2 regions of the Rahnella sp. ChDrAdgB13 genome follow, and region 1 is predicted to be linked to the other one. Evidence: predicted binding sites of a transcription regulator. Region 1 holds the regulator's gene; the other holds the start of a gene.
The links. The regulator Fur, encoded in region 1, represses iron uptake genes when iron is present. The targets are predictions, from matches to a motif close to ATAATAATGAGAACNACTATCAA.
Positions count from the first base shown of each region.

Region 2: efeU (iron uptake transporter permease EfeU) is a predicted target of Fur. The motif match lies at 2,448-2,470, and genes of this name have one in related genera.

Region 1 covers NZ_JAEMGT010000081.1:7,922-15,758, forward strand. The annotation lists gene nagE (PTS N-acetyl glucosamine transporter subunit IIABC) at 1-774, shown strand, start outside; gene glnS (glutamine--tRNA ligase) at 966-2,636, shown strand; gene J8X26_RS19490 (OprD family outer membrane porin) at 3,106-4,518, shown strand; gene chiQ (ChiQ/YbfN family lipoprotein) at 4,532-4,873, shown strand; gene fur (ferric iron uptake transcriptional regulator) at 5,014-5,469, opposite strand; gene fldA (flavodoxin FldA) at 5,786-6,313, opposite strand; gene J8X26_RS19510 (methyl-accepting chemotaxis protein) at 6,725-7,837, shown strand, end outside.
Region 2 covers NZ_JAEMGT010000104.1:1,038-8,874, reverse strand. The annotation lists gene efeB (iron uptake transporter deferrochelatase/peroxidase subunit) at 1-181, opposite strand, end outside; gene efeO (iron uptake system protein EfeO) at 335-1,474, opposite strand; gene efeU (iron uptake transporter permease EfeU) at 1,535-2,380, opposite strand; gene putP (sodium/proline symporter PutP) at 2,588-4,072, opposite strand; gene putA (trifunctional transcriptional regulator/proline dehydrogenase/L-glutamate gamma-semialdehyde dehydrogenase) at 4,598-7,837, shown strand, end outside.

The DNA of each region.
Region 1 (7,837 bases):
CTGGCCGTGAGCTACATCAGCGCACTGGGCGGTTCTGATAACTTCAAAGGTATTGATGCCTGTATTACCCGCCTGCGTCTGAACGTGAAAGATGCTGGTACTGTTGATGATGCAGCCTGCAAACGTCTGGGGGCGTCCGGTATTGTTCGTCTGAACAAACAAAGCATTCAGGTTATCGTCGGTGCAAAAGCGGAATCTCTGGCTGATGCAATGAAGAAAGTGATGGCGCGTGGTCCGGTTGCGGCAGGCAGCGCAGCAGCCCCCGTGGTTGTGAAAGCGTCTCCGCAGGCTGTACCAAACAGCGTTAAAGCGGTCGTTGAAACGCTGGTGGCTCCGGTTACCGGTGACATCGTGGCGCTGGATCAGGTGCCAGACGAAGCCTTCGCCAGCAAAGCGGTAGGCGATGGTGTCGCGATTCGTCCGACGGATAAAACAGTCGTCGCTCCGGCTGCGGGTACCGTGGTGAAAATCTTCAACACCAACCATGCGTTCTGCCTGGAAACCACTTCCGGCGCTGAAATCGTGGTGCACATGGGCATCGACACCGTTGCACTCAACGGCCAGGGCTTTACCCGCCTGGTTGAAGAAGGCGCAACGGTCACTGCCGGTCAGCCTGTACTGGAACTGGATCTGGCTTACCTGAACGCTAACGCGCGCTCAATGATTAGCCCGGTTGTGGTCAGCAACATCGATGATTACACCGGTGTGATTTCACTGGCCAGCGGTTCAGTCGTAGCCGGTCAGACCAAACTGTTTGAGATTCAGGGTAAATAATTTCCTGACGCTGATTCAGTTGAGTTAAGTCTTAGCGGGAAGAGAGCAATCTCTTCCCGCTTTTTATTGTTTACGGACACGCGGTATGCAGATAACCACGATTTTATGCAAGTAACGGTTGTTTCCCGACGTGGCTTGTTGGAACATAACAGGTTATCTGTAGAGTCAATGTTGCGTAGAGGAATTGCACAATGAGTGAGGCTGAAGCCCGCCCAACAAATTTTATCCGTCAGATTATTGATGAAGATCTGGCGACCGGGAAACACAATACTGTTCATACCCGTTTCCCGCCCGAGCCTAATGGTTATCTGCATATCGGCCATGCGAAGTCTATCTGCCTGAACTTCGGTATTGCGCAAGACTATCAGGGGCAGTGCAACCTGCGTTTTGACGATACCAACCCGGCAAAAGAAGACATCGAATTCGTTGAGTCGATCAAACACGACGTCCAGTGGTTAGGTTTCGACTGGAGCGGTGATATTCACTATTCTTCCGACTACTTCGATCAACTGCACGGCTACGCGCTGGAGCTGATCAACAAAGGTCTGGCTTACGTTGACGAATTGTCTCCGGATGAAATCCGCGAATACCGTGGCTCACTGACGTCTCCGGGCAAAAACAGCCCGTACCGCGATCGCAGCGTAGAAGAAAACATCGCGCTGTTCGAAAAAATGCGCAACGGTGAATTCGCTGAAGGCGCGGCGTGTCTGCGTGCAAAAATCGATATGGCTTCGCCATTCTTCGTGATGCGCGATCCGGTTATCTACCGTATTAAGTTTGCGGAACACCATCAGACTGGCAAAAAATGGTGCATCTACCCGATGTATGATTTCACCCACTGCATTTCCGATGCGCTGGAAGGGATCACCCATTCGTTGTGTACGCTGGAATTCCAGGACAACCGTCGTCTGTATGACTGGGTTCTCGATAACATCACCATCCCTTGCCACCCGCGTCAGTACGAGTTCTCCCGTCTGAATCTCGAATATTCCATCATGTCCAAGCGTAAGCTGAACCTGCTGGTGACGGATAAGATCGTCGAAGGCTGGGATGACCCGCGTATGCCGACCGTTTCCGGTCTGCGTCGCCGTGGTTACACTGCTGCGTCTATCCGTGAATTCTGTCGTCGTATCGGCGTGACCAAGCAAGATAACAATGTCGAAATGATGGCGCTGGAATCTTGTATCCGTGACGATCTGAACGAAAATGCGCCGCGCGCCATGGCTGTGATCAATCCGGTTAAAGTGATCATTGAGAACTTTACCGGTGAAGATGTGCAAATGGTGAAAATGCCTAATCATCCGAGCAAACCGGAGATGGGGACGCGCGAAGTGCCGTTCACCCGTGAGATTTATATCGATCAGGCTGATTTCCGCGAAGAAGCGAACAAGCAATACAAACGTCTGGTGCTGGGCAAAGAAGTTCGTCTGCGCAATGCGTATGTCATCAAAGCGGAACGCATTGAAAAAGATGCCGAAGGCAATGTGACGACGATCTTCTGTTCTTACGATATCGAAACGCTGAGCAAAGATCCGGCCGATGGCCGCAAGGTGAAAGGCGTGATCCACTGGGTTTCTGCGTCTGAAGGCAAACCGGCGGAATTCCGTCTGTATGACCGTCTGTTCAGCGTCGCGAATCCTGGCCAGGCAGAAGATTTCCTGACCACGATCAACCCGGAATCCCTGGTGATCGCGCACGGTTTCGTTGAGCCTTCTCTGGTGGCTGCACAGGCTGAAATCAGCCTGCAGTTTGAACGTGAAGGTTACTTCTGTGCTGACAGCCACTATTCCAGCGCTGAAAATCTGGTCTTCAACCGTACCGTTGGCCTGCGTGATACCTGGGAATCAAAACCCGTCGCGTAAGTCACCGATGAACGATTGTTAAACGCAGCTCCGGCTGCGTTTTTTTACGTCAGAAATTCACGGAATTTTCTTTTTCAGCGCGAATTAATGCATTTTTCATGTTTGCTTTTTAGGACTTTCCTTTCCGAATATCAGAGTGCTGAAACGTTTAAGTCAATACGATTTTTACTTAATTATCTGTTTTAGTTATCGATTGTCAGAGTCCACTGATTTAAACCTTCGCATTCCTCGTTTGTTACACTTTTTCATCTTTATGTGCACTTTGTCATACTTCAGCCATCAGGGTTTAATTACCCATTGATAATTCGCGTCGCGAAAAATACTCTTAATCCTGCTTTATACGGTTACGCCTCTGGCGACCGCTTTTAATACCCGTTTGGGTTTTGCACGTTTTTTTTAGTCAAAATGAGGAATTTCTATGCACAAGCACCTTAACAGGGGCAGGGGATCGGCTTACCTGAAACCTGTGATGTACACGCTGGCTGGCACTTTGTTGGGCGGCGGAATGATGTTCCCTGAAGAGGCCAGAGCGGCTGGCTTTATTGATGATTCGACGCTGACCGGCGGTGTGTATTACTGGCAGCGCGAACGCGACCGCAAAGATTTGAACAAAACCAAAGAAGAAACCCGCCCTGACGGCACAAAAGTCACGGTGAATAACCCCGATTACGATAAATACGCCACCAACCTTTCGCACGCGACCGCCAACCTGAACCTTGATTTCTCTTCCGGCTATGCCTGGGACATGTTCGGTATCGACGTCGCCGCATTTACCGCGATCGAATTAGCCGAAGCCAGCGACAGCGGCCACCCGAACGAAATCGCGTTCTCCTCCAAAAACCATGCGTATGACGAAGACTATTCCGGCGATAAAGGCGGCGTCAGCCTCTACAAAGCGGCCGGTAAATTCAAATACGGCGGATTCTGGGGCCATGCTGGTTACATTCAGCCCACCGGACAAACGCTGATCGCCCCGCACTGGAGCTTTATGCCGGGTACCTATCGCGGTGCTGAAGCCGGGTATAAACATGATTTTGGCGATCCGGGCGAACTGAGTTTCTCCTACATGTGGGCGGATGAATACAAATCGCCGTGGCATCTGGAGATGGATGATTTCCGCCAGAACGACAAGAAAACCGGTGTTTCCTATATCCACTCGCTGGGTGCGAAATACGACTTCAAAAATGATCTCGTACTGGAAGCGGCATTCGGTCAGGCAGAAAGTTACGTCGACCAGTACTTCGCCAAAGCGTCGTACAAAATTGATCTGATGGGCAATCCGCTCACCACCAGCTACCAGTTCTACGGTGCGGAAGATCGTATCAGCAACCAGAACGATCCGAACAGCCTGTATGACGGTCTGGCCTGGTTGCAGGCACTGACTTTCGGTTACACCACCGGCCAGTTCAACTGGCGTCTGGAAGGGACGATGGTCAAAGCTGAGGGGAATCAGGGTTATTTTTTACAACGCATGACCCCGACGTATTCTTCTTCTAACGGACGTCTTGATGTGTGGTGGGACAACCGTTCTGACTTCAACGCTAACGGCGAAAAAGCGGTGTACGCAGGTGTACTTTACGATCTGGCGAAATGGGATCTGCCGGGCTTCGCAGTGGGCGGTTCTTATGTTTACGCGTGGGATGCCAAACCGAGTACCAATCCCATCTATGATCAGAGCCAGCGCCTGAAAGAAAGTGCCTGGAGCCTTGATGCGCTGTACACCATTCAGGAAGGGCGCGCGAAAGGTACGCTGTTCAAACTGCATTACACCCAGTACGACAACCACTCGGATATCCCGAGCTGGGGCGGCGGGTACGGCAACATTTTCCAGGATGAAAAAGACGTGAAATTCATCGTTATCGCTCCATTCACTATTTTCTGAGGCCGCTATGTCGATGAAAAAATTACTGATGATTGTGGTTTCCTCCGTTGTGCTGGCAGGTTGTGCGCCAACCGCGGATCAGGCTCAGATTTCTCAAACGCGTGAGGCATACAGCGCGTGTATTAATTCGGCAGAAGGCAATCCGGACAAACTGGCCTCCTGTCAGGTATTGCTGAACAAGCTCAAACAGGAAAAAGCCCACCAGAAATTTGCGGAACAGGAAACGGTTCGCGTGGTGGATTATCAGCGCTGTCTGACGGCGCGTAAGACCGGTGACGGACAGGCGTATGCGGCGGATTGCGGCAAGATCTGGCAGGAAATCAAAGCCAATAACGCACCTAATCCGGTTAACTAAAAGCAGGGATCTGAAACAAGCATCATCATAGAACGCAAAACCCCGGCTTGCCGGGGTTTTGCGTTTTAACTCTCATCCTGGAACACAGACATAAAAAAACCGCCTTTCAGCGGTTAATTTATTCGGACTGACCGTGCAGATTACTGCGCAGGTTTGTCATTGTGCAAAGATTCATCTTCGCGGCAATCGCCCGCTTCACAGTGTCCGTACAGATACAGACTGTGGTTGGTCAGTTTAATACCGTGTTTCTTCGCAATCTCACGCTGACGGCCTTCAATGTATTCGTCGCGGAATTCAATAACGCGGCCGCAATCAAGGCAGATCAGGTGATCATGATGATGTTGCTGAGTCAGTTCGAAAACAGACTTGCCGCCTTCGAAGTTATGACGGGTGACGATACCGGCATCATCAAACTGGTTAAGAACACGGTAAACCGTGGCCAGACCAATTTCTTCGCCCATATCAATCAGTTGCTTATAAAGATCTTCCGCACTAACGTGATGACCTTCCGGCGCTTGCAGCACTTCCAGGATTTTGAGGCGCGGAAGCGTGACTTTTAAGCCGGCTTTCTTCAGTGCGGTGTTGTTGTCAGTCATGCGGATTCAGTCCTGTTACTATGTGCTAATCAAGTTGAGGCATGCAGCCTGTGGCATCGGCGGCACAAAAATTTGTCGTTTAAGGATTCTTCGTTTAAGGGAAGTGTGCCGATTCTCAAAAACGTAGCCTGTTAATAAAGATCACAAAATGCCTGTCACATTCAATAATGCAACGACTTGATCGATAGAAAAAACAGATGAACTCAGTGTACCTTGATACCACCGAAAGTTACAATTTTGTAGCGGTTAAATTGTTAATTTCAGTAATAGTTTGGCCCTTCAATTGTAGAATAAATCCTCAGGGCCAACAGGGTTTTTAGCCAATAATTTCTGAAAGGCTCAGTTCTTCTGTGATCTGTTTGACCCATGCATCAACACGTTCGTTGGTCAGTTCCGGCTGACGATCTTCGTCAATTGCCAGCCCGATGAAGTGCTTATCATCAGCCAGACCTTTTGAAGCTTCGAAGTGATAGCCTTCAGTTGGCCAGTGACCTACGATCACCGCGCCGCGAGGCTCGATGATGTCACGCACGGTACCGAGCGCATCACAGAAGTATTCGGCATAGTCTTCCTGGTCGCCGCAGCCAAACAGCGCAACCAGCTTACCTTCGAAATCTATCTCTTCCAGCGTCGGGAAAAAGTCGTCCCAGTCACACTGCGCTTCACCGTAATACCAGGTTGGAATACCGATCAGCAAAATATCGAATTTTTCCAGATCCTCTTTGCTGCTCTTCGCAATGTCATGCACCTCTGCAACATCTTTACCCAATTGCTTCTGGATCATTTTCGCGATGTTTTCGGTGTTACCTGTATCGGATCCAAAGAAGATACCTACTACGGCCATAAGATTACCTAACCTCTTGTTCTTAATGAAGTGCTCTGCATTGCAGGCAATAATAACGCAGATGATAGCAAACTCGCGCGGCGGAGAATATGTTTCAGCTCGCCTTCTTAACTGGTGAATAAGTTTATCGGGCAATCTTTTTAAGTGTTATCGCCTTCGTGTGCTTTTAATAACCTCAAACTTATTGAGGGCAAAAGCAAAATTAAGAAATAATTCCCGCCACTCCTTAAGTTTGCCCGTTGAACGCCGATAGATGATGCGAGAGGAATCTCAACATAATAAAGAAATCGATGCCCGGAGAGGTGTTCAAAACATGTCCGGGGGCAAACGCCTGCTGGCTACCTGTCTTGATTCTCCGCATCCCCGTCAATCCTCAGACCAGAAACAGTCCTGTTTCGAGAGAGGCATATCGTGCAGTTTTTAAAAAATATTACCATCAGGGCCGCATTATTAACGATTCTGGGCATTTTTTGCGTCATGTGGGCGAGTGTGTCTATTTACACCGTCACCTCCCTGAATACGCTGACTCAGAACACCCAAAACAGTACCGAACTGGTCAACAATATGGCACTGATCAATAAAGGAAATGATCAGTACTTTCGTACCGTGACACGCTTAAGTCGTGCCGTGGGGCAGCTCCAGGCGGATCCGTCAAAAGGGCAGGAAATTTTTGATACGGCAAAACAGTCACTCGATGGTCTGTCACAGGCGCTGGCGAGTTTCAAAACGGCTCCGCATCCGGGATTAGATGAAGCGTCAGTTCAGGAACTGGTCTCCAGTTGGGAAAGTCTGGTCGCGCAAGGCGTTACGCCGTTATATTCAGCGGCCATCGGCAAAAATTTCGATGCCTATAATCAGCTGGCGAACGATACCGTTCCAGCGCTGAGCCGCAATTTTGGTGCCTCAATGACGAAAGTCAGCGGGCAGATTGCGGTCGATTTCGAGGCGGCGCAGACCAAATCAAACCATCTGACTTATTACAGCAAAGTTATTCTGCTGACGGCTTTTTCTCTCGGCCTGCTTATTTTGCTGCTGACCGACCGTTATCTGGTGATGGCACTGGTGAAACCGCTGGATAAAATCCGCGATCACTTCGCCGTAATTGCCAGCGGCGACCTGACGCATTATCTGGAAGAGTTCGGCAAAAACTGCGCGGGTAAACTGATCCCGTTGCTCAACGTTATGCAGTCCAGTCTGGAAAATACCGTTCAGACCATCCGCAACTGTACCAACCACATCTATCAGGGCGCGTCCGAAATCTCTGCCGGGAATAATGATTTGTCTTCCCGAACCGAAGAACAGGCGTCTGCACTGGAAGAAACGGCAGCCAGTATGGAAGAACTGACGGCAACGGTAAAACACAACGCAGACAATGCCCATCACGCGAGCCAGCTGGTGATGGAAGCGTCTTCTACCGCGCAAAAAGGCGGTAACATTGTGGCTGACGTCGTCAGCACCATGAAAGATATCTCCGGCAGCTCGAAGAAAATTGCAGAGATCACCTCGGTTATTAACAGCATTGCC
Region 2 (7,837 bases), on a different contig from region 1:
CGGGAGAAACGGTTCCCGGTGTGTACTCTTTTTTGGCACCCGGTGTTTTTTCTGCCTGCGCACCGGCCGCGCCGCCGAGGGCAAATGCCCCGCCTAACAATCCCACGCCTTTGAGTAAACGGCGGCGTGAAGAAGAAGTCGCGTCCTGTTGTACGGACTTATTATCGTTTTTATTGCTCATTGCTATGCCTCAGGAATTTAAAAGCTCCCTCCCCTGCGAAGGGGAGGGTTGGGGTGGGGTATTAAAGCAAAATCAAAAAGTTGAAGTGTGCATCAGCCATTGTATGGTCTGCTAAACCCCCTCCCAGCCTCTCCCTTCGCAGGGGGAGGAGTATCAATCTAAACCTAAAACACCGCGCAGCTTGGCTAAATCTTCTGCCAGCGTCGTGATCGGCCCTTTCATCGCATTACGGTCAGCGTCGGAGAGTTTCTCGTAGTTCTCGTAACCGTCTTTGGTTTTGTATTTGTCCAGCAGGGTATCCACGGTTTTAAAGTTCGCGTCGATTTTATCCAGCAGCGGCTTGTCGGCTTTTTCCAGCAGCGGACGCAGCAGGTTCACGATTTTCTGCGCGCCGTCGAGATTTGCACGGAAATCCCACAGGTCTGTGCGGCTGTAACGGTCTTCTTCACCGCTGATTTTGCTCGATGCCACTTCTTCGATAAGGCCTGCTGCACCGCCGACCACTTTGTTCGGCGGGAAAGTCAGGTCGGTGATACGTTTTTGCAAATCAACGGTGTCGGTATACAGCTTGTCAGCAAAAGGCTCAGCGCCTTTAGTGGTTTTATCGGCGAACAGGATTTTCTCCAGACGGTGGAAACCGGTGAAATTCGGGTCTTCGGCTTTCTTTTCGAAGTCATCTTCACGGGCATCGATGCTGCCGTCGAGGTCTGAGAACAGCTCGGCGATCGGTTCGATACGTTCGTAATAAACGCGGGTAGAGGCGTACAGCGCCTGCGCTTTCGCCAGATCGCCCTTCTTAATCGCATCCGTGAACGCTTTGGTGTGGGAAACCAGTTCAGCAACCTGTTGCGTCACATACACTTTGTATTCCGCAATCGGGCCAACCAGCGCCATGGCGTCAGGTTTTGCGGAGGTCGCCGCGCCTTCCGCCGTGACGGTCAGTTTGCCTTTCGGATTGCTCAGCAAGCCGCAGGTCATGTCGTATTCGCCCGGCTCCAGATTGGCGGTCATTTTCTGCGTGAAGCCCGGCGCCACGTTTTCACGCTCTTCCACCACCATCACGCCTTTCAGAATTTCCCATTCCAGGTTTTTCTGGCTGTTGTTATGGATAACAAACTGCGTTTTACCGGCCGGCACGGTCAGCGCCATCGGTTCACATTGTTTGTCGTTTACAGCAATTTTGACCTGACGGACATCAGCCGCCAGCACATTAGCGCTCAGCGCAAAAGCGGGCAGTGACAGCAGCGCGACCTGTAAAGCTTTACGGCGAAACAGCGGGGATGAATATGACATGTACCACTCCGTGACAAACTGTGTGAATAGAGAATGTATGAACAACAATATTGTTAAAAATCAGCGTTGTGTTTTTTGTCCGGCCGGAGCCGTGACGGCTGATTTTCCCTGAGGCATAAAGAACAGGAACAGCGCCGGGATCAGGTACAGGAAATACACCGCGACTTCACTGACGGTCGGCGCTTCCTGATAACCAAACATCCCTTCCAGCAAGGTACCGAACAGGGAATGCGTGGACAGCGTGCCGCTGAAATCAAACGCGATATCCTGCATGCTGTTCCACAAACCGGCTTCGTGGAAAGCGCGGATAGCGCCGGCCGCCAGACCTGCCGCGACGAACAAAATAAACAGGCTGGTCCACTTGAAGAACTTCGCCAGATGCAGCTTCACGCCGCCGTAGTAAATCAGGAAACCCAGCACGATGGCCGCGCCCAGACCGAGTAACGCACCGATGGGTGCTTCAATGCCGACATCCTGCTGGAACGCCGCCAGCAGGAAAAATACCGATTCCAGCCCTTCACGCGCGACCGCGAAAAACACCATCGCTACCAGCGCCCAGCCCTGACCGCGACCGGAATTGAGCGCGTTATCAATCGCGCCTTCCAGATGCACTTTGATGGAACGCGACACCTTACGCATCCAGAACACCATGTAGGTCAGAATGCACACCGCAATGACGGCCACAATGCCTTCAAACAACTCCTGCTGCTTTTGCGGAAACTCGCCGGTGGTGGCGTTGATGAACAGCCCCAGCGCCAGACACAGTGCTGCAGCAATGAACACGCCAATCCAGACCACACCGAGCCACTGCCCGCGCTGCGTCCGTTTAAGGTAACTGGCGATCAGGCTGACAATCAGCGCCGCCTCCAGCCCTTCGCGAAACATAATGAGAAACGGAACGAACATAGCGAAAACTCCTGACCCCGTTGATCGGCAAAAACTGTAAGGTCTCTGTAAAGAAAAGTAAAAAGAAACGATAGTGATTATCATTCTTGCCAAAAGAAATACAAGAGGTGACGGGCTCTTTTTTGAAACCTGTCGGGGAAATGCGCACGAAAAAACAGAAAACCGGGATCAGGACGATCCCGGTTTATCACGATAACGCGGGGAAAATCAGAGAGTGTTGTATTCCGCTTCGGCAGCGTTGAAGCGCTCTTCGACTGCCACGGAAGGTTTACGCCCCATCAGGCTGACCACCCAGATGGCGATCGAAGCAAAAATAAACCCAGGAATGATTTCGTACAGTTCAACCCAGCCGTAACTTTTCCACAGAATCACCGTCGCGGCGCCGGTGACCATTCCGGCCAGCGCGCCGTTGCGGGTCATGCGTTTCCACATCACGGAAATCAGGATCACCGGCCCGAATGCCGCGCCAAAACCTGCCCAGGCGTAGCTGACTAAACCGAGCACGCGGTTTTCAGGGTTGGCGGCCAGCGCAATTGCCACCAGCGCGACAACCAGCACCATCGCGCGACCAATCCACACCAGCTCACGCTGGCTTGCGCCTTTGCGCAGGAACGCCTTGTACAAATCTTCGGTAATAGCACTTGAACACACCAGCAACTGGCAGCTCAGGGTGCTCATCACCGCCGCCAGAATAGCCGACAGCAAGATCCCGGCAATCCACGGGTTGAACAGGATTTTCGCCAGCTCGATGAACACCCGCTCAGCGTTTTGCGTCACATTGCCCGCTACTGCCGGGTTATTGCTGAAATACGCAATCCCGAAGAAGCCCACGGCGATGGTGCCCGCCAGACACAAAATCATCCACGTCATGCTGATACGGCGTGCGCTGCGGATAGTATGATGCGAATCGGCGGCCATAAAACGCGCCAGAATATGCGGCTGACCGAAATACCCCAGTCCCCAGCCGAGCAGGGACACAATTGCCACCAGATTCATATTCTTGAACATGTCGGTGTATTCCGGATTTTTCGCCTGAATCACCAGCATCGAACTGTCAATGCCGCCGACCGCGAGGATGACGATCACTGGCGTCAGGATCAGCGCGAAAATCATCAGGCTGGCCTGCACCGTGTCAGTCCAGCTGACTGCCAGAAAACCGCCGATAAAGGTATAAATGATGGTCGCTGCGGCACCCGCCCACAGCGCGGTCTGATAAGACATCCCGAAAGTACTTTCAAACAAACGCGCACCGGCAACAATCCCGGAAGCACAGTAAATGGTGAAGAACACCAGGATCACGACAGCCGAGATAATACGCAGCAATTTGCTGGAATCTTCGAAGCGGTGCGTGAAGTAATCCGGCAGCGTCAGCGCATTATTGTTGGCCTCGGTGTGAACGCGTAAGCGCCCCGCCACCAGCTTCCAGTTCAGATACGCGCCAATCGTGAGGCCGATGGCAATCCAGCTTTCGGAAATACCGGAAAGAAAAATCGCGCCCGGTAAACCCATTAATAACCAGCCGCTCATGTCCGAAGCACCGGCGGAAAGTGCCGTCACCACGCTGCCTAAGCTGCGGCCACCCAGAATATAATCATCAAAGTTTTTGGTCCGTAAATACGCGATGAGCCCTATCAAAATCATCCCGAAAATATAAACACAAAACGTCACCAGCATCGGTGTGTTCATTGTCATGTCCTTCTCCACTTTCTTATTTTTTGCGATACGTGTTTGCAATGCAGGTCGGCATCTGTCTGTCCTGACACACCTTTTTCAAAAGGCGGCCAAAACCATGCCGGGCGAGATGATGGCTGAAACCCGCGAAGGATGCAGCATGACTCTCCATTTTTTTTCTTTTTCAGCGTACTTAATGTGGTTTTTATTCAAATTAACTGTCGGTCGCGATACTGGTTGAGTGATCGCTACATTTCAAATGTTTTAACATTTGGGATACGTAAAATTTACGGCGCATCACATTTATGATGAGAGCGGGTTGCACGTTACATTCCCCTCAGTTGCACCTATAACTTTGAGGTTATTAAGGCGGTTACCGCGAATAACCCGTCCTTCCTGCGTTGATTCAATGTTAAAAATGCCAAATAAATCACATCAGGCATACTTCGTGCATTAACAGGGTTGCACAAGGTTGCAACATAGAAGATATTGCTTGCCATAAAGATAATGAATTCACCTGAACCTTTTCATAGGGAGTGGTTGCGTATGGGTATGACGACGATGGGTGTGAAGCTGGACGAAGGCACACGCGACAGGCTAAAAATTGCGGCTCAGCAGATTGACCGCACGCCGCACTGGCTGATTAAACAGGCGATTTTTTCCTATCTGGAACGTCTGGAAAATGGCGATTCGCTGCCGGAGATCCCGGCGCTTAATGGCGCAGCGCCTGGCGACGCGGAAGATCCCGCCGGTCAGCCGGTACAGGAAATGCATCAGCCATTCCTTGATTTCGCCGAGCAGATTTTGCCGCAGTCGGTCAGTCGTTCAGCCATTACCGCCGCCTATCGCCGCCCGGAGCCGGAAGCCGTTTCCATGCTGCTCGAACAGGCCCGTCTGCCTGCTCCGCTCAACGACGCGGCCCTGAAACTGGCCGCCGAGATCGCCACCAAACTGCGTAACCAGAAAAGTGCAAACGGCCGCGCCGGTATGGTGCAAAGCCTGTTGCAGGAATTCTCCCTGTCCTCGCAGGAAGGCGTGGCACTGATGTGTCTGGCCGAAGCATTGTTGCGTATTCCCGATAAGCCAACGCGCGATGCGTTAATCCGCGACAAAATCAGCAACGGCAACTGGCATTCACATCTGGGCCGCAGCCCGTCGCTGTTCGTCAATGCCGCGACCTGGGGTTTGCTGTTTACCGGCAAACTGGTAGCGACACACAATGAAGCCAGCCTGTCGAAATCCCTGAACCGTATTATCGGCAAAAGTGGCGAACCGCTGATACGCAAAGGCGTGGACATGGCGATGCGCCTGATGGGCGAACAGTTCGTGACCGGCGAAACCATCGCGGAAGCGCTGGCTAACGCGCGTAAACATGAAGAAAAAGGTTTCCGTTACTCCTACGACATGCTGGGTGAAGCGGCGCTGACCGAAAAAGACGCGCAGGCGTATTTGCAGTCATATCAGCAGGCGATTAACGCGATTGGTAAAGCCTCAAACGGTCGTGGCATTTATGAAGGGCCGGGCATTTCAATCAAACTTTCCGCCCTGCATCCGCGCTATAGCCGTGCGCAGTACGAACGCGTGATGGAAGAGCTTTATCCGCGCCTGCTCTCGCTGACGCTGCTGGCGCGCAGTTATGACATCGGCATCAATATTGACGCCGAAGAAGCCGACCGTCTGGAAATCTCCCTCGATTTGCTGGAAAAACTCTGCTTTGAGCCGGAACTGGCGGGCTGGAACGGCATCGGCTTCGTTATTCAGGCTTACCAAAAACGCTGCCCGATGGTCATCGATTACCTGACCAATCTGGCGCAGCGCAGCCGCCGCCGCCTGATGATCCGTTTGGTTAAAGGCGCGTACTGGGACAGCGAGATTAAGCGCGCCCAGATGGACGGGCTGGAAGATTATCCGGTTTACACCCGCAAGGTTTACACCGACGTTTCCTATCTGGCCTGTGCCCGCAAACTGCTGGCGGTGCCCAACCTCATTTATCCGCAGTTTGCGACACACAACGCGCACACCGTGGCGGCAATTTATCAGCTGGCCGGTAACAACTACTATCCCGGTCAGTACGAATTCCAGTGCCTGCACGGCATGGGCGAACCGCTGTACGAGCAGGTTGTCGGCAAAATCAGCGAGGGCAAACTGAACCGCCCTTGCCGCATTTATGCCCCGGTCGGCACGCATGAAACGCTGCTGGCGTATCTGGTGCGTCGTCTGCTGGAGAACGGTGCGAACACCTCCTTCGTTAACCGTATCGCTGACGCCACCTTGCCGATTGACGAACTGGTTGCCGATCCGGTTCTGGCCGTCGAAGCGCTGGCCGCCAGCGAAGGTCAGGTCGGTTTACCGCATCCGCGTATCGCGTTGCCGCGCAATTTGTACGGCGACAAACGCGTGAACTCTGCGGGGCTGGATATGTCGAGCGAACACCGTCTGGCGTCGCTTTCCAGCGCCCTGCTGCAAAGCGCCAGCCATCCGGTGAAAGCCCAGGCGATGATTGATGCACAGACCGATGAGGGCGAATTCCTGCCAGTCATTAACCCGGCTGAAAACGGCGATATCGTCGGCTACGTGCGTGAAGCCACGCAGGACGAAATCAGCCGTGCGCTGGATGCGTCCACCGCCGCCGGTGCTATCTGGTTTGCGACGCCTCCCGAAGAGCGCGCCGCAATCTTGCAACGCGCCGCAGAATTGATGGAAGCGCAGTTGCAAAGCTTGCTTGGCGTACTGGTGCGTGAAGCCGGAAAGACTTTTAATAACGCTATCGCCGAAGTACGTGAAGCGGTGGATTTCCTGCACTATTACGCAGGCCAGATCCGTGAAGACTTTGCCAATGACTCGCACCGTCCGCTCGGGCCGGTTGTGTGTATCAGCCCGTGGAACTTCCCGCTGGCGATCTTCACCGGGCAGATTGCCGCCGCCCTCGCCGCAGGCAACAGCGTGCTGGCAAAACCGGCTGAGCAAACGCCGCTGATTGCCGCGCTGGCCGTGGGCATTTTGCATGAAGCCGGTGTTCCGACGGGTGTGCTGCAACTGTTGCCGGGCCAGGGGGAAACAGTGGGCTCGCAACTGGTGAACGACGAACGCGTCCGCGGCGTGCTGTTTACCGGTTCCACCGACGTGGCAGGAATTTTGCAACGCAACATCGCCGGTCGTCTGGATCCGCAGGGGCGTCCGACGCCGCTTATCGCCGAAACCGGCGGCCTGAACGCGATGATTGTGGACTCCTCCGCACTCACCGAACAGGTGGTGACCGATGTCGTGGCGTCAGCTTTCGACAGCGCTGGTCAGCGCTGTTCCGCCCTGCGCGTGCTGTGTATTCAGGACGACGTCGCCGACCATACGCTGCAAATGCTGCGCGGCGCGATGGCCGAGTGCCGCATGGGCAACCCTGAACGGTTGTGTACCGATATCGGGCCGGTGATCGACGCCGAAGCCAAAGCCGGTATCGAGAAACACATCGATGCCATGCGCGCCAAAGGCCGCACGGTGTATCAGGCCACGCAGGAATTTGCCGCCGATCAGCAGGAATGGACGCGCGGAACCTTCATCAAACCGACGCTTATCGAGCTGGAAAGCTTCGATGAAATGAAGAAAGAAATCTTCGGCCCGGTACTCCATGTGGTGCGTTATGCCCGTCAGGATCTGGATAAGCTGATCGGTCAGATTAATGCCGCCGGTTACGGCCTGACGCTGGGGATACATACCCGCATCGACGAAACCATCCACCGCGTGACGCAGCAGGCGCACGTCGGCAACATGTACGTGAACCGCAACATGGTC